Regions from separate parts of the Bradyrhizobium sp. YCK136 genome, predicted to be linked through region 1. Evidence: predicted binding sites of a transcription regulator. Region 1 holds the regulator's gene; the other holds the start of a gene.
The links. Region 1 encodes PhoB, which activates phosphate uptake and scavenging genes when phosphate is short. Its sites were predicted from a motif close to TGTCATNNANCTGTCAT; they were not measured.

Region 1 (8,420 bases):
GCATGCGCCCAGGACGCCAGCACGTTGTTGTCATCGCCGGTCCAGGCCACCGTCCGGCCCTCGATCGGGCCGCGGTGCTCCTGATAGGTCAGAAGGTCGGCCATCACCTGGCAGGGATGCGAGCGCCGCGTCAGGCCGTTGATGACGGGCACGGTCGCGTTGGCCGCAAGCTCGAGCAAGGCGTCGTGGTTGAGGATACGGATCATGATGGCGTCGACATAGCGCGACAGCACGCGCGCGGTGTCGGCGATGGTCTCGCCGCGGCCGAGTTGCATCTCGGCGCCGGTGAGCATGATGGGCTCGCCGCCGAGCTGGCGCATGGCGACGTCGAACGACACCCGCGTACGGGTCGACGGGCGCTCGAAGATCATCGCCAGCGTCTTGCCTTCGAGCGGCCTCACCGGCTGATGCGCCTTCTGCTTCGCCTTCATGGCGGAGGAGGCATCGAGCATGCTCTTGAGCTCCGACAGCGGGAGCTCGTTGATATCGAGGAAGTGCTTCGGCGACTTGCTCATCAGCTTGCCGCCCGCTTGGTCTGACTGGACGAGATCGCGGCGCAGGCGCGTTCGAGCCGCCCGACGCTGTCCTCGATCTCGGCTTCGGTGACGATCAAGGGCGGCAGGAAACGCACGACATTGTCGCCGGCGCCGACCGTGAGCAGCTTCTCGTTACGCAGCGCCGCGACGAGATCGCCTGATGGCACCACGGCCTTGATGCCGATCAGGAGGCCCTCGCCGCGCACCTCGCTGACGACATCGCCATGACGATCGATCACGGAGGCGAGCTTCTGCTTGAGCAGCAGCGACATCTTCTGCACGTGATCGAAGAAGCCAGGCTTCAGCATGACGTCGAGCACGGCGTTCGCCGCCGCGACCGCGAGCGGATTGCCGCCGAAGGTCGAGCCGTGCGAGCCGGGACCCATGCCGGCCGCCGCGTCCGCGGTGGCCAGGATCGCACCGATCGGGAAGCCGCCGCCGAGCGCCTTGGCCAGCGACATCACGTCAGGTGTGACGCCGGTACGCCGATGCGCGAACAGATCGCCGGTGCGGCCCATGCCGGTCTGCACCTCGTCGAAGGCGAGCAGCAGGCCCTTCTCGTCGCAGAGCTGGCGCAATGCCTGGAGGAACGCAGGTGTTGCGGAACGCACGCCGCCCTCGCCCTGAATCGGCTCGATCAGGATGCCGGCGGTCTGCGGACCGATTGCCTTCTTCACGGCCTCGATGTCGCCATGCGGGACCTGGTCGAAGCCATCCATCGGCGGACCAAACCCTTCGAGATATTTTGCAGATCCCGTCGCAGCCAGCGTCGCCAGCGTGCGGCCGTGGAAGGCGCCTTCGAAGGTGATGATGCGGTAACGTTCCGGATGACCCTTGGAGAAGTGATGATGGCGGACCAGCTTGATCACACCTTCCAGCGCCTCGGCGCCGGAATTGCAGAAGAACACGAAGTCCGCGAAGCTTTCATTGCAGAGGCGCGTCGCGAGCTTCTCGCCGTCCGGACTCTGGAACAGGTTCGACATGTGCCAGAGTTTTGTGGCCTGCTCCTGCAGCGCCTTGACCAGCGCGGGATGGGCGTGGCCGAGCGCGTTCACGGCGACGCCGGAGGTAAAATCGAGATAGCGATCGCCATTGGTCGCAATCAGCCAGCAACCTTCGCCGCGCTCGAAACCGAGGTCGGATCTGGCGAAAACGGGAAGCAAATGCGGCGCTGCGCTGTTAGTCATGACGATCACTTGATGTTGCGGACGGCCTGAACACGCTCATGCAGCGCACCATTGACCGGCCCGGAAAACGAAACGTGCCGCCTTTTAAGGGCGGCACGTGACACTATCTTATGCCTGGTGAAACCGGTGTCAATGCCGCCCGAAAGCCTCGCGAAACGCTGAATCCGTAGTCTTGCGGAGCCGAAATTGCGGGGTTTTCGCCACGGAACATGTGGAAGCGAGTCGGCGGACTCTTGCGCGTGAGTCACGCCATATTGTAGCGTTTGGCTTGTCAGATACGACATCTCGTGCAGTGTTTCTGATCCTCTAAGTCCTCATGTACCGGCGTAGACGTTCGGGCGTTATCGGCGCGCCCGGCGAGCCTTAAGGGATTCTGACGGCACGGGTTTTTCGAGGCTTAGGCATTCGCCGCGAGGCGCCAGGATGGCAGCCGCACGGCGAGGGAAAGGGTGCAATGACGGTTTTGACCTGGTCCGACGATCGCGTCGAGCAGTTGAAAAAGCTCTGGGAGGCCGGATTGTCGGCCAGCCAGATCGCAGCCGAGCTCGGGAACGTGACCCGCAATGCCGTGATCGGCAAGGTACACAGGCTCGGCCTATCCGGCCGCGCCAAGAGCCCCTCATCGGCGGCTCCGCGGCCGCGCAAGGCGCGCCCCGCGCAGCACATGATGCGGGTGAGCCGCCCCATTGCGCGCGGCAACACCGCGCTGGCGCAGGCCTTCGAGGTCGAGGTGGAGGCCGAACCGGTCACCTACGACAACGTGGTGCCGATGAGCCAGCGGCTGTCGCTGCTGGAGCTGAACGAGGCGACCTGCCACTGGCCGGTCGGCGATCCCTCGAGCCCGGATTTCTTCTTCTGCGGCGGCAGGGCGCTGTCGGGCCTGCCCTACTGCGCGCAGCACTCGCGCGTGGCATATCAGCCCGCCGCGGATCGCCGGCGCGCACCGGCGAAGCCCTCGCGGTGAGTTTGTTCTGAAATCGAGTGACGGCCGTCACGCGTTGACGGCCCAACAAACTCGATGTCGTCCCGGACAAGCGCGCCTGAAGCGCGCGCAGATCCGGGACCCATAACCACCGCAAGATGTGGCTACGGGGACTCGGAGTTACCTTCTTCGCGCGACAACCACGCCCTGTGATTATGGGTCCCGGATCTGCGCTTACGCTTGTCCGAGACGACACTGAGAGTGTGGCTGTAGCCCGCTAAACCAACGCCTGCAAACCCTACGTCTGCTCCGCCTTCGCAAAGCGATCATCCAGCGCGTAGCCGGCGCCGCGGACGGTGCGGATGGGATCCTGCTCGCGGCCGAGATTGAGCAGCTTGCGCAGGCGGCCGATGTGGACGTCGACGGTGCGCTCGTCGATGTAGATGTCGCGGCCCCAGACGCTGTCGAGCAGCTGCTCGCGCGAGAACACGCGGCCGGGATGCTCCAGGAAGAACTCCAAGAGGCGATATTCGGTCGGGCCGAGGTCGATCGGCCGGCCCGAGCGCGCGACGCGGCGCTTGTCGCGATCGAGCTCGATGTCGCCATAGGCCAGCACCGTGGCGAGCCGCTCCGGGCTTGCGCGCCGCAGCAGGCCCTTCACGCGCGCCAGGAGCTCCGGCACCGAGAACGGCTTGACGATGTAGTCGTCGGCGCCGGTCGCAAGACCCCGCACCCGCTCGCTCTCCTCGCCGCGCGCGGTGAGCATGATGATCGGGAGCTGCTTGGTCTCGGGCCGGGTCCGCAGCCGGCGGCACAGCTCGATGCCCGACAGGCCCGGCAGCATCCAGTCGAGTACGATCAGATCGGGGATGTGTTCCTTGAGGCGGGTGTCGGCGTCGTCGCCGCGCATCACCGTCTCCACATCATAGCCGTCGCCTTCGAGGTTGTAGCGGAGAAGCTCGGTGAGAGCTTCCTCGTCCTCAACCACCATAATGCGTGCGCCCATGGTGTCGTCGCTCCTTAAGTCTTCAGGTATTCGGGACCGTCGTGGCGAAGGTCGTCATGTCGCCCTTCGGTCGCTTGTCGGTGATCGCCTGGCCCTCGATCATGTAGAACACGGTCTCGGCGATGTTGGTGGCGTGGTCGCCGATCCGCTCGATGTTCTTTGCGCAGAACATCAGATGGATGCAGAACGAGATGTTGCGCGGATCCTCCATCATGTAGGTGAGGAGCTCGCGGAACAGCGAGGTGCAGATGGCGTCGACTTCCTCATCGCCCTTCCACACCGCCATCGCCGCCGGCAGATCATGCGCGGCATAGGCGTCCAGCACCGACTTGACCTGCTGCTGCACGAGGTCGGTCATGTGCTCGAGGCCGCGGAACAGCTTGAGCGGATGAAAATCCGTCTCCAGCGCCGCGACGCGCTTGCCCATGTTCTTGGCGAGGTCGCCGATGCGCTCGAGATCGGTCGCAACGCGCATGGCGCCGACGATCTCGCGCAGATCGACCGCCATCGGCTGGCGGCGGGCGATGGTGAGCACGGCGCGCTCCTCGATGCGCTTCTGCAGCGCGTCGAGCTCGGTGTCGGTGGCGACGACGCGCTGGCCGAGCGCGACGTCTCGGCGGATCAGCGCGTCGACGGAATCGACGATCATGCGCTCGGCGATCCCGCCCATCTCGGCGACGAGCCGGGTGAGCTCCTGGAGGTCGGTGTCGAAGGCCTTTGCGGTATGTTCAGAACCCATGTCCCGTCTCCTCAGCCGAACCGGCCGGTGATGTAATCCTGCGTGCGCCGGTCGCTCGGCGACGTGAAGATCTTGCTGGTGTCGTCGAACTCGATCAGCTCGCCGAGATACATGAACGCGGTCTTGTCGGAGACGCGCGCCGCCTGCTGCATGTTGTGGGTGACGATCGCGATCGTGTAGTTCTCGGACAGTTCCTGAATCAGCTCCTCGACCTTGGCGGTCGAGATCGGGTCGAGCGCCGAGCAGGGCTCGTCGAACAGGATCACCTCGGGCCGCACCGCGACGGTGCGGGCGATGCAGAGGCGCTGCTGCTGGCCGCCGGAGAGCGACAGGCCGGAGGCGTTGAGCTTGTCCTTGACCTCGTTCCAAAGCGCGCCGCCGCGCAGCGCCTTCTCGACGCGGTCGTCCATCTCGGACTTCGAGATCTTCTCGTAGAGGCGGATGCCGAAGGCGATGTTCTCGTAGATCGTCATCGGGAACGGCGTCGGCTTCTGGAACACCATGCCGACGCGGGCGCGCAGCAGGTTGAGGTCGAGCTTGCCGTCGAGGATGTTGGTCTGGTCGAGCATGAGCTGGCCGGTGGCGCGCTGCCCCGGATAGAGGTCGTACATCCGGTTGAAGATGCGCAGCAGGGTCGACTTGCCGCAGCCGGACGGGCCGATGAACGCGGTGACGCGGTTGGTGCCGAGCGTCAGGTTGATGTTCTTCAGCGCGTGGTGCTCGCCGTAATAGAAGTTGAGGTTGCGCACCGTCACCTTGGCCGGCGCTTCCGGCAGCAGCGGCGCCTGGGGCAGCCCACCGGCCGCGCTCATCGATACGGAAAGCTCACTCATTTTGCGGTCCTCTCGGCGCCAAGGATGCGCGCGCCAATATTCAGGGCAAGCACGGTAATCGTGATCAGCAGCGCGCCGCTCCAGGCGAGCTGCTTCCAATAGGCGTAGGGGCTCTGGACGAAGTTGTTGATGGTGACCGGCAGGTTCGCCATCGTCTTGTTCAGGCCAAGGCTGAAGAACTGGTTCGACAGCGCGGTGAAGAGCAGCGGCGCGGTCTCGCCGGCGACGCGGGCGGTGGCTAGCAACACGCCGGTGATGAGGCCGGAGCGGGCGGCACGATAGGCGATCCGCTTGATCACCAGCGAGCGCGGCAGGCCGAGCGCGGACGCCGCCTCGCGCAGCGCGTTCGGCACCAGCAGCAGCATGTCCTCGGTCGTGCGCAGCACCACCGGGATGACGATGACGGCGAGCGCGAGGCTGCCTGCGATCGCCGAGAAGCCGCGCATCGGCACCACCACCGCGCCGTAGATGAACAGACCGATGATGATCGAGGGCGCCGAGAGCAGGATGTCGTTGATGAAGCGGATCACCGAGGTCAGGCGGTCGTTGCGGCCGTACTCCGCGAGATAGGTGCCGGCGAACAGGCCGAGCGGCGCGCCAATGCCGACGCCGAGCACGGTCATGATGATCGAACCGGCGATGGCGTTGCGCAGGCCGCCTTCGGTCGAGCCCGGCGGCGGCGTGTCTGCCACGAAAATCTCGAGGTTCAGACCGGCGATGCCGTTGTAAAGCAGCGTGATCAGGATCAGCGCAAGCCAGGTGACGCCGAAGGCGGCGGCGGCGATGCAGAGTCCGCGAACGACGATGTCCTTGCGGCGGCGGCGTGAATAGATCGGGTTCATGGCGCTAGTTCCCCGCCTTCTTTTCCAGCCGCATCAGCATCAGCCGTGCCGCTGCGAGCACGAAGAACGTCAGCACGAACAGCAGAAGGCCGAGCAGGATCAGGCCGGACTGGTGCAGGCCGTCGCTCTCGGCGAACTCGGATGCGATCGCCGCCGAGATCGTGGTGCCCGGCGCGAAGATCGAGGAGGAGATGCGGAACGAGTTGCCGATGATGAACGTCACCGCCATGGTCTCGCCGAGCGCGCGACCCAGCGCCAGCATGACGCCGCCAATGACGCCGACGCGGGTGTAGGGGATCACCACGCTGCGCACGACTTCCCAGGTGGTGCAGCCGACGCCGTAGGCGGCCTCCTTCAGCACCGGCGGCACCGTCTTGAACACGTCGACCGAGATCGAGGTGATGAAGGGCAGCACCATGATGGCGAGGATCAGCGCGGCGTTGAACAGGCTGAGATAGGACGGGGGACCCGCGAAGATTGCGCCCAAGACAGGAACGCCGTCGAAGATCTTGATCATGAAGGGCTGGAAGGTGTTGGCCAGGAACGGGCCCAGCACGAAGAAGCCCCACATGCCGTAGATGATCGAGGGAATGCCGGCGAGCAGCTCGATCGCCATGCCGATCGGGCGGCGCAGCCATTGCGGACAGAGCTCGGTGAGGAAGATCGCAATGCCGAGGCCAACGGGAATGGCAATCAGCATCGCGATGAAGGAAGTGACGAGCGTGCCGTACATCGGCCCGAGCGCGCCGAGCACGGGCGGATCCGCCGACGGCGCCCAGCGCTGCGTCCACAGGAAGGAGAAGCCGTATTCCTTGATCGCCGGGAAAGCGCCGACGATCAGCGAAACGATGATGCCGCCAAGGATCAGCAGCACCGAGATCGCGGAGAGCCGCGTGATCCAGTAGAAGGTGACGTCGCCGAGCTTGAACGCGCTCAAGGCCTTGGCGCGATCATACGGTCCGGCGTCGTCGATTACATCGCTCTGAACGGCCATCTCTGCCACGCCGATCCCCTGTACCCGTTATATACGCTTGTTGTTGGTCTTGCGCTCCGGATGCGGCACGAGGCCGATCCGGAGCGGAGGTCTTTTGAGATCCCGGCACCCTGTCCGGGACAGCAGCGCTTAGGGTCTGTACCTAAATAGCGCCACGTGATTCTCTTGCCTACGTGTTGATTCGGGGGCGAGAGAATGCGCGCTGGTTTGTTTTGGCTGAACGACAGGCAATGGGCGCGTATCGAACCGCATCTGCCGAGGGGACTGACGGGGCCGGATCGGGACGACGACCGACGCATCGTCAGCGGCATCATTCACATGCTGCAATCGGGTGCACGATGGCGTGATTGTCCACGTGAATACGGCCCTTACACGACGATCTACAATCGCTTCAATCGCTGGGCCAAGCGAGGACGATGGTGCGCAATCTTCGAAGCGCTGGCCAAGCCTGGCGAAGACGGCGTCGTACTGTCGCTCGACTCGACCTCGATTAAAGCTCACCGGTGTGCCTCCGGCGGAAAAGGGGGGAGCACAATCAAGCAATCGGCCGCTCGCGCGGAGGCCGCACGACAAAAATCCATGCGCTGAGCGATCCGCTCTGCCGGCCGGTCGTCCTGCATCTGACTCCAGGCCAGGATGCCGATATCGCTGCGGCTCCCGATGTCCTGGCGCTCGCGCCACCCATGAGCGTGCTCCTCGCCGACAAAGGGTATGATGGCGACAAGCTTCGCGGCGAAATCATTCGTCGTGGCGCCAAGCCCGTAATCCCCAATAAATCTAACCGTGTCGTCATCCATCGCTTCAACAAACGCGCCTACAAAGGACGAAATGTCATCGAACGCTGCTTTTGCAGGCTCAAGGACTTCCGGCGCATCGCCACGCGATATGACAAGCTCGCCCGTAATTTTTTGGCCGCTGTTCATCTCGCCGCTCTCGTCGCATATTGGCTCAATTGAGTCTGGACCCTAGCTCTTGATCTCGGCAGCCCAGGTCTTCTCGATCAGGGTCACGACGCCCTCGGGCATCGGGATGTAGTCGAGCTCTTCAGCCGCCTTGCCGCCGTTCTTGAAGGCCCAGCGGAAGAACTTGATGGCTTCCTGCGAGGCCGCCTTGTCGGTGGCATCCTTGTGCATGAGGATGAAGGTCGCCGCCGTGATCGGCCAGGACTTGTCGCCGGGCTGGTCGGTCAGGATGACGTAGTAGCCGGGCGCCTTGGCCCAGTCGGCGTTCGAGGCGGCCGCCTGGAAGGCCTCGACGGTCGGCTGCACCGGCTTGCCGGCCTTGTTGACGAGACCGGTGTAGGTCAGCTTGTTCTGCTTGGCATAGGCGTACTCGACGTAACCGATCGAGTTCTTGGTCTG
Region 2 (8,420 bases), 4.7 Mb from region 1:
CGGTGGTGCTGCGGATCATCTTCACCGGCATCGTCGCAAGCCTGATGGAGCTGCCGTATCTCAAGCTCGTCGGCGGTCTCGCGCTGATCGTGATCGCGGCCAAGCTCCTGGTGCCTGAAAACGAGGACGAGGACGGCGTCGAGTCGGCCTCGCATCTATGGCAGGCGGTGCAGATCGTCGTCGTCGCCGACATCGTCATGAGCCTGGACAACGTCATTGCGGTCGCCGCCGCGGCCAATGGCAGCGTGCCGCTGTTGATCCTCGGCCTTGCCATCAGCGTTCCCCTGATCGTCGCCGGTGCGGCGCTGATCATGGCGCTGCTCGCCAAGCTCCCGGTCCTGGTGTGGGCGGGCGCTGCGCTGCTCGGCTGGATCGCGGGCGAGGTGATCGCGACCGATCCCGGCGTCGCACCGAAGCTGCACACGCTGTTCGACGGTCCGTTCGGTGCCTCGCTGGACAACATGCTCGGTGCACTGCGCATCCCGGCCCAATTCGGCCATGGCGGTGGAGGCGGCGAATATTTCTGCGCGGCGCTCGGCGTCATCGTCGTGCTGGTCGTCGGCACCATCTGGCGCCGGCGCAGCCTGAGCCAGGCGGCGCTGGAATCCTCCGAGCGCCACGCCAAGGCGTCGGCAGAGTAAACTTTTCCGAGGGACGCATATCTCACCTCTCCCGCAGGGAGAGGTGAACTACCGACGCACGATCGAGCCGGCCCGGTTGACCAGGCGGGCGAGCTGGCGGAAGCGGCTGCCGACGCGGTCGGCGACGATGTCGCCGAGACGATGCTCGAACACCAGCATCAATTTGCGGCCCTGGCTGCGGAAATGCGTGGCGGGCAGCACGCCCGGCCGCGCCGCCGAGATCAGATGCGCGACGCGGAATGCCGCGCCGAGCAGGCGGGCGCGGTCGAGCTGGGCCGGCGTCAGTAACTCCTGCATGGTGGCCGGCGGTTGGTTTTCCTCGCTCAGGCCCGCATAGCGATAGAACACGGACAGGCCGACGAAGGCGCGCTCGGTGTGGGTGATCGCGCCGAAATTGCCGTTGACGACGAGGCTCAGCGTCTGCTCGCCGCGGTGATCGGGATGCACGCGCCAGCCGATGTCGGAGAGCAGGCACGCGGTGTGGCGCAAGCGGCGGTCTTCCTCGGTCTCGCGCAGCTTCACGACGCGCGCCAGGCGATCGGTCCAGGCGATCAGCTCGCGGGCGTGCTTGGCCGAGCGCGACAGCAGCTGGTTGAGCTCTTCGGCTGCGCAGATCAGCCCGTCCTTGTTGCGCTCGGTTTCCGTCAGCTTCTCGTGCAGCAGGCCCTCCCGTACGCCGAAGGTCGAGAACACGATGGTCTTGGGCTTTGCCACGCGGATGATGTGCTCGAGCACCAGCGCCGCGTAGGTGAGGAGCGGGCGCCGCGCATCGGCAACGATCTCGATATCGGCGAGCATGTCGGCGGCCGCCAGACGGCGAAGGCGGCGCGAAAAGTCGAGCGCTTCCGCTGCAGAGATGGAATAGCCGTGCATCACCTGGAGCGGATAGCCGCTCTGGATGATGTGGATGCGCGCGAGCGCGCGCCAGGTGCCGCCGACGGCGTAGAATGTGCGGCCGCTGCCCGCCTTGAGCTGCGGCACCCCGTCGAGCTCCTCGCGCACGATACGGTCGGCGCGCTTGAGCGATTTGTGGGCGAGGTCCTGGAGCGCGAGCCCGCCGAGCGGCAGCGTCACGCCGCTGCGCACGCTGTTCCTGCGCACGTCGATCAGTTCGAGCGAGCCGCCGCCGAGATCGCCGACGATGCCGTCGGGGTGGTGGATGCCGGAAATCACGCCGAGCGCCGACAGCCGCGCCTCGCGCGGGCCCGACAGAATCTCGATCTTGACGGCGCAGATGCGCTCGGCCTTGGCGATGAAGTCGGGGCCATTGGAGGCGTCGCGGCAGGCGGCGGTCGCGATCGCGAACACGCGACCGACCTGCATCACGCGGCACAGCGCGCGGAATCGCTTCAGCGAGGTCAGCGCCTTGTCGACGGCGTCGGGCGCAAGCAGGCCCGTGCTCTGCACCTCGCGCCCGAGGCCGCACAGCGTCTTCTCGTTGAAGATCGGAATGAGGCTCCGCGCCAGTCCCTCGTAGACGACGAGGCGGACCGAGTTGGAACCGATGTCGATGACCGCGACGCTCGAGCCGCGCTTGCGCGGCCGAGTCACGTCGACGTCCGATCAGGATGGATGGCGTTCGTTCCGGCGCGTGAGACGGCGCGGCGAGGATTCCTTGAGCGACTTTCCACGGCCAGACAGACTCGGATTTGTCATGAAGTAGTTGTGGACGTTGAAAGGCTCCTCGCCCTTCGCGGTCTTCATACGCGTTGAGGACCCATCCGGCAACAATTGCCAGCTCTGCTCATTGTCCTTGAGATTCGCGACCATGATCTGTTCGAGAACCTGCTGATGCACCGTGGGATTTTGCAGTGGACACAGCACTTCGACGCGGCGGTCGAGGTTGCGCGGCATCATGTCGGCCGAGGAGATATACACAGCCGCTTTCGTGCTCGGCAGCCCCTGGCCCATGCCGAAGCAGTAGATTCGGCCGTGTTCCAGGAAGCGCCCGATGATCGACTTGACGCGGATGTTCTCCGACAGGCCAGGGATACCGGGCCTGAGGCAACAGATACCGCGCACCACGAGCTCGACCTGGACGCCGGCCTGTGAGGCCTCATACAGCGCGTCGATGATGTCGGGGTCGACCAGCGCATTCATCTTCATCCAGACCGCGCCGGGGCGGCCGTGCCGCGCATGCGCGGTCTCGCCCTGGATGTGCTCGATGATGCGCTTGCGCAGGGTCAGCGGCGACACCGCCATCTTTTCCAGATCGCTCGGCGCGGCATAGCCGGTGATGAAGTTGAAGACGCGCGCGGCGTCGCGGCCGATGGTCGGCTCGGAGGTGAAGTAGGAGAGGTCGGTGTAGATGCGCGCGGTGACCGGGTGGTAGTTGCCGGTGCCGGTGTGGACGTAGGTCGTGAGGCTGCCGCCCTCGCGGCGCACCACCATCGAGAGTTTTGCGTGCGTCTTCAGTTCGAGGAAGCCGTAGACGACCTGCACGCCGGCGCGTTCGAGGTCGCGCGCCCAGCGGATGTTGGCCTCCTCGTCGAAGCGCGCCTTGAGCTCGATCAGCGCGGTGACGGATTTGCCGGCCTCGGCGGCTTCGGCGAGCGCGCGCACGATCGGCGAATTGTTGGAGGTGCGGTAGAGCGTCTGCTTGATCGCGACGACATCGGGGTCGCGCGTTGCCTGCTGGAGGAACTGCACCACCACGTCGAAGGATTCGTAGGGGTGATGGACGACAAGGTCCTTCTGCCGGATCGCGGCAAAGATGTCGCCGCCATGCTCGCGCACGCGCTCGGGATGGCGCGGCACGTAAGGCGTGAATTCGAGGTCGGGTCGGTCGAGGCGGGTGAGCTGCGACAGCTCGTTCATGGCGAGCACGCCGTCGACCAGGAATACTTCGTCGTCGGCGGCGGAGAGGGCATGCTGCACGAAGTTGCGCAGCTGCTCCGGCATCTTGGCGTCGATCTCGAGCCGGATCACCGATCCGCGGCGGCGGCGCTTCAGCGCGGTCTCGAACAGGCGGACGAGATCCTCGGCCTCTTCCTCGATTTCGAGCTCGGAGTCGCGGAGGATGCGGAAGGCGCCCTGGCCATGCAGATTGTAGCCGGGGAACAGTCGGTTGATGAACAGGGCTGTCGCCTGCTCCAGCGAGATCAGCCGCATCGTGCCCTCGGACGGCAGGCGGATGAAGCGGTCGATCTTGCCGGGCATGCGGATCAGCGCGTTCATCTGCTTGCCGTCGGCGGCGCGCGTGAGCTGGAGTGCGATGGTGAAGCCGAGGCTCGGGATGAACGGGAAGGGATGGGCCGGGTCGATCGCGAGCGGCGTCAGCAGCGGGAACACGTTGTTGAGGAAGTAGTCCTCGATCCAGGTCCGCTCCGCCTTGGTGACCTCCTTGCCGTCCACCAGCACGATGCCGACATCGGCCAGCGTGGCGCGCAGGTCGCGCCAGATCGCCTGCTGGTCGGAAGCAAGCTGGGAGACCGTGCGGTTGATCAGCGCGAGCTGCTCGGACGGTGTCAGGCCGTCGGGGCTGCGCTCGGCAATGCCCTCGCGTACCTGGGCCTTGATGCCGGCGACGCGGACCATGAAGAATTCGTCGAGGTTGTTCGCGGAAATCGACAGGAATCGCACCCGCTCCAGCACGGGATGGCTGGGATTGACCGATTCCTCCAGGACGCGGCGGTTGAAATGCAGCCAGGACAGCTCGCGGTTGATGAATCGCTCGGGGCTCGATGCGATCGCCGGCAGGCTTTCCGTCTCCGGGACTTTTTCTTTTATTTCAACAGCTTGCGCGGAGTCCATGAGAAGTCGGTCCATCCAGTTTGCCCCAATTTGCGACTGATGCGCAAAACCGCCGGGAGCATGTGTTAGGGCGATGACGTTTCGATGACATTGATGTTCCGCCGTTCCGCGCCGTCAAGCGGCGTTGGGGCGGGGTCAGGCGTCGCGGAGCAGCTCGGCGGCCAGCGCCCGGGTCACCGGGCGGCCGAGCCGCAGGGCTTCGCTGTCGAGCAGTTCCACGGCCTGGCGGGCGGCGGCCGAGGATCGCTCCAGGCGGGTGGCGAGGTAGCTGACCACGCTCTCGTCCACGGTGAGCTGGCGGTCGGCACAAAATTTGACGATCAGGCCCCGGAAGAGCTGGTCGTCGGGGGGCAGCAGCGTGACCACCGGCAAGGCGCGCAGCCGCGAGCGCAGGTCGTTGAGCTCGATGTCCAGAGCAGCCGGCACCTCGCGCCCCGTGAACAGGACGTAGGCGCCGTCCTCGCGGGCGAGGTTCATCAGGTGGAAGAGGGCGCGCTCGTCAAAATCCTTGGCCTTGAGATCCTCGACCACCAGCGCGCCGGTGGCGAGCGCGCCAGGAACGCCTGCGGCGGACAACGCATTGGCCGTGGTCGAGCGGGCGCCGGCCTCCTCGGCCCAGATCGCGGCGAGATGGCTCTTGCCGCTGCCTTCGGGGCCGGCCAGCCACATGATCCGGTTCGGCCATTCCGGCCAGCCGTCGATCAAGGCGAGGCCGGCAGCGTTGGCGGGGCCTTCGAGGAAATTGTCCCGGCTGAGGCTCTCCGCGTGTGGCAGCGAGAACGCCAATTGTCGGGGGTGAACGCGGCCTGCCACGCTTGCTTTGCTCCATGCCGGACGGCCGGCTTCGCTTGAAAGATTCGACTTGATCGGGCGTGAGTTGGCCTTTTGCGGGGCCGGTTCGCGCTCATTTGGCCTCGATCGTGCTCATGTGCCGGACCCACTCGACGAGATAGAGCGACACGGAGGAGAGCGTGAAGATCGTGACGAGGCCCATCAGGATAATATCATAGGGCGCCGGCTTGAAACCGAAGGCAAGCGCGGCCAGCACCAGCGCTGCGAATGCCACCTGGGCGACGGTGTTGAGCTTCGACACTTTCGACGGCTTCATCTCGACGGGCCGGTCGAACAGCCAGGACACGATCACGGCGGCGACGATCATGATGTCGCGGGATACCACCAGGATCACGATCCAACGCGGAATCGCGCCCCAGATGCCGAGCGACATATAGATCGAGACCAGCAGCGCCTTGTCCGCGAGCGGATCGAGCAAGGCCCCGAGCTCGCTTGCCATGTTGAAGCGCTTGGCGAGGAAGCCGTCCACGGCATCGCTGATCCCGGCGATCAGGAAGACGGCGAACGCCACCTCCATTTGGCTCGACACGATGGCCCAGACGATGATCGGGACCAGCATGATGCGGCCCAAAGTGATGATGTTCGGAATACTCACGCGGCGCTTCCCGGCACCCGGCCTGACCTCGAATCCGCCCCGTTTGAAGGCTGAACCCGTTGATATCTACATAGTATGGCGCCGAGCGCCATGCGAGCCATTGCGCGTCCCCGGAATTCGACGTAACCAGCCGCAACCCCACTGGAAATCGGGCATGACCGACCGCAAAAACGGCCTCACCTACGCCGATTCAGGCGTCGATATCGACGCGGGCAACCGCCTGGTCGATCTGATCAAGCCGATGGTGCGCGCCACCGCGCGGCCCGGCGCCGACGCCGAGATCGGCGGCTTCGGCGGCCTGTTCGACCTCAAGGCGGCCGGTTTTAGGGATCCCGTCCTGGTCGCCGCCACCGACGGCGTCGGAACCAAGGTCAAGATCGCGATCGAAACCGGCCTGCATGGCGGCATCGGCATCGATCTGGTCGCCATGAGCGTCAACGACCTCGTGGTGCAGGGCGCCGAGCCGCTGTTCTTCCTCGACTATTTCGCCTGCGGCAAGCTCGATCCGGAGGCGACCGCCTCGATCGTCGCCGGCGTCGCCGATGGCTGCCGGGAATCCGGCTGTGCCCTGATCGGCGGCGAGACCGCCGAGATGCCAGGCCTCTACAAGGACGGCGACTATGACCTCGGCGGCTTTGCCGTCGGCGCCGCCGAGCGCGGTACGCTGTTGCCGCGCAAGGACATCGCCGCAGGAGACGCCGTGATCGGTCTTGCCTCGTCGGGCGTGCACTCCAACGGCTTCTCGCTGGTGCGCAAGATCGTCGAGCAGTCCGGCCTCGGCTTCGAGGCGCCGGCGCCGTTCGCGCCTGTCATGACGCTCGGCGGCGCGCTGCTGACGCCGACGAAGCTCTACGTCAAATCCTGCCTGCGCGCGATCCGAGAGACCGGCGCGGTGAAGGGGCTCGCCCACATCACCGGCGGCGGCTTCACCGACAACATTCCGCGCGTGCTGCCCAAGAACCTTGGCGTCGGCATCGATCTGGCGCGGCTGCCCGTGCTACCGGTGTTCAAATGGCTGGCCGCGCAGGCCGGCATCGCCGAGCTCGAAATGCTGCGCACCTTCAACTGCGGCATCGGCATGATCGCGATCGTCGAGCCGGACAAGGTCGACCGGGTCGTGCAGGTCTTCACCGAAGCAGGCGAGAGCGTGGCGCAGCTCGGCACCGTGATCCCCGCCGAGGGCGAGCATCGCGTCGTCTACAATGGCCATCTCGATCTGGCGCCGTGATGAAGCGCCGCGTCGCCATCCTGATTTCCGGCCGCGGCTCCAACATGGTCGCGCTGATCAAGGCAGCCAGCGCGCCGGATTTTCCGGCGGAAATTTCCCTCGTCATCTCGAACAAGGCCGATGCACCTGGGCTCGAACGGGCCAGGGCGAGCGGCGTGAACACGCTGGTGATCGAGAGCAAGCCGTTCGGCAAGGATCGCGCCGGCTTCGAGGCGGTGCTGCAGGCCGCGCTCGATCAGCACGGCATCGAGCTGATCTGTCTTGGCGGCTTCATGCGCCTGTTCACGGCCGAATTCACCAAGGCCTGGTACGGGCGGATGCTCAACATCCATCCCTCGCTGCTGCCGTCCTTCCCCGGCCTCGACCCGCACGGTCAGGCCCTGCGCGCCGGCGTGAAACTGTCTGGCGCGACGGTGCACTTCGTGATCCCCGAGACCGATGCCGGCCCGATCGTGATGCAGGGCGCGGTTCCCGTCAGCGACCACGATACGGCGGACACGCTGTCGGAACGCATCCTCGAAGTCGAGCACCGCATCTATCCGGCCGCGCTGCGGCTATTGGCGACCGGCAAGGTCCAGATCGCGGGCGATGTCTGCAAGACGGCGGGCAGCGGACCGTCGGAGAATTTCCTGGTTTCGCCCGTGGCGAGCTGAGGCGCCGTCGCGTTTCGTCGTCACAAACAAAATCCCCCGGCAGAGCCGGGGGCATCGTCGTGATGTCTCGCGTGTGGAACGAGAGATCAGGAGACCTTGAGGTTCTCCGCGGATGATTTTCCGCGGTTCTCCACGAGGTCGTATTCAACCACCTGGTTTTCGTTGAGGGTGGAGAGTCCAGCACGCTCGACGGCGGAGATGTGGACGAACACGTCCTTGTCGCTGCCGTTCGGTTTGATGAACCCATAGCCCTTGGTCGGGTTGAACCACTTGACGGTGCCCTTTTGTGGCATCGTTCGTCTCCTCCGCTAGATACAAAAAAGACGCGGCCGCTTTTCGCGTGCCACGCCACAAACGGGCTTCCGGAAGTCTGTTCGAGTCTTGAGTCTCAATGTCGCGAAACGCACAGCCGAGCGCCAATTCCGATTGTGTCGGATATTGCAACACGAAAATCGCGCGTTAGCAAGCCATGCGCGAATTTCAAGGCCGGGCCGGGAGTGCCCGTCTGCAATTTCCGACCTGTGGCCGCGGAACCACAATCGGGAGCAATCACCCCCGTCTCAAGGCGCCAGCCGGTTGACCCTCCGTAACAGTTCGGCGCAAATCGCAGCATGCGTGCGCCGCTCGTGTTGCATTTTTGCGCGCCGCCATTTGCTTCGGGATTTGTCGTCATGCGCTGCACATCGCAGCCCTCCGGG

Region 2: ACFLEY_RS20065 (RNA degradosome polyphosphate kinase) is a predicted target of PhoB. The motif match lies at 4,468-4,484, and genes of this name have one in related genera.

Annotation. Positions count from the first base shown of each region.
Region 1 is NZ_CP172424.1:9,279,351-9,287,770, forward strand. It holds gene argF (ornithine carbamoyltransferase) at 1-515, opposite strand, end outside; gene ACFLEY_RS44970 (aspartate aminotransferase family protein) at 515-1,723, opposite strand; gene ACFLEY_RS44975 (GcrA family cell cycle regulator) at 2,178-2,687, shown strand; gene phoB (phosphate regulon transcriptional regulator PhoB) at 2,944-3,651, opposite strand; gene phoU (phosphate signaling complex protein PhoU) at 3,674-4,390, opposite strand; gene pstB (phosphate ABC transporter ATP-binding protein PstB) at 4,402-5,223, opposite strand; gene pstA (phosphate ABC transporter permease PstA) at 5,220-6,065, opposite strand; gene pstC (phosphate ABC transporter permease subunit PstC) at 6,070-7,059, opposite strand; one part of gene ACFLEY_RS45005 (IS5 family transposase) at 7,255-7,594, shown strand; one part of gene ACFLEY_RS45005 (IS5 family transposase) at 7,594-8,015, shown strand; gene pstS (phosphate ABC transporter substrate-binding protein PstS) at 8,025-8,420, opposite strand, start outside.
Region 2 is NZ_CP172424.1:4,205,920-4,214,339, forward strand. It holds gene ACFLEY_RS20055 (TerC family protein) at 1-641, shown strand, start outside; gene ppx (exopolyphosphatase) at 690-2,192, opposite strand; gene ACFLEY_RS20065 (RNA degradosome polyphosphate kinase) at 2,205-4,394, opposite strand; gene ACFLEY_RS20070 (DnaA ATPase domain-containing protein) at 4,530-5,207, opposite strand; gene ACFLEY_RS20075 (CDP-alcohol phosphatidyltransferase family protein) at 5,299-5,841, opposite strand; gene purM (phosphoribosylformylglycinamidine cyclo-ligase) at 5,996-7,069, shown strand; gene purN (phosphoribosylglycinamide formyltransferase) at 7,069-7,722, shown strand; gene ACFLEY_RS20090 (cold-shock protein) at 7,809-8,015, opposite strand; gene ACFLEY_RS20095 (autotransporter outer membrane beta-barrel domain-containing protein) at 8,394-8,420, shown strand, end outside.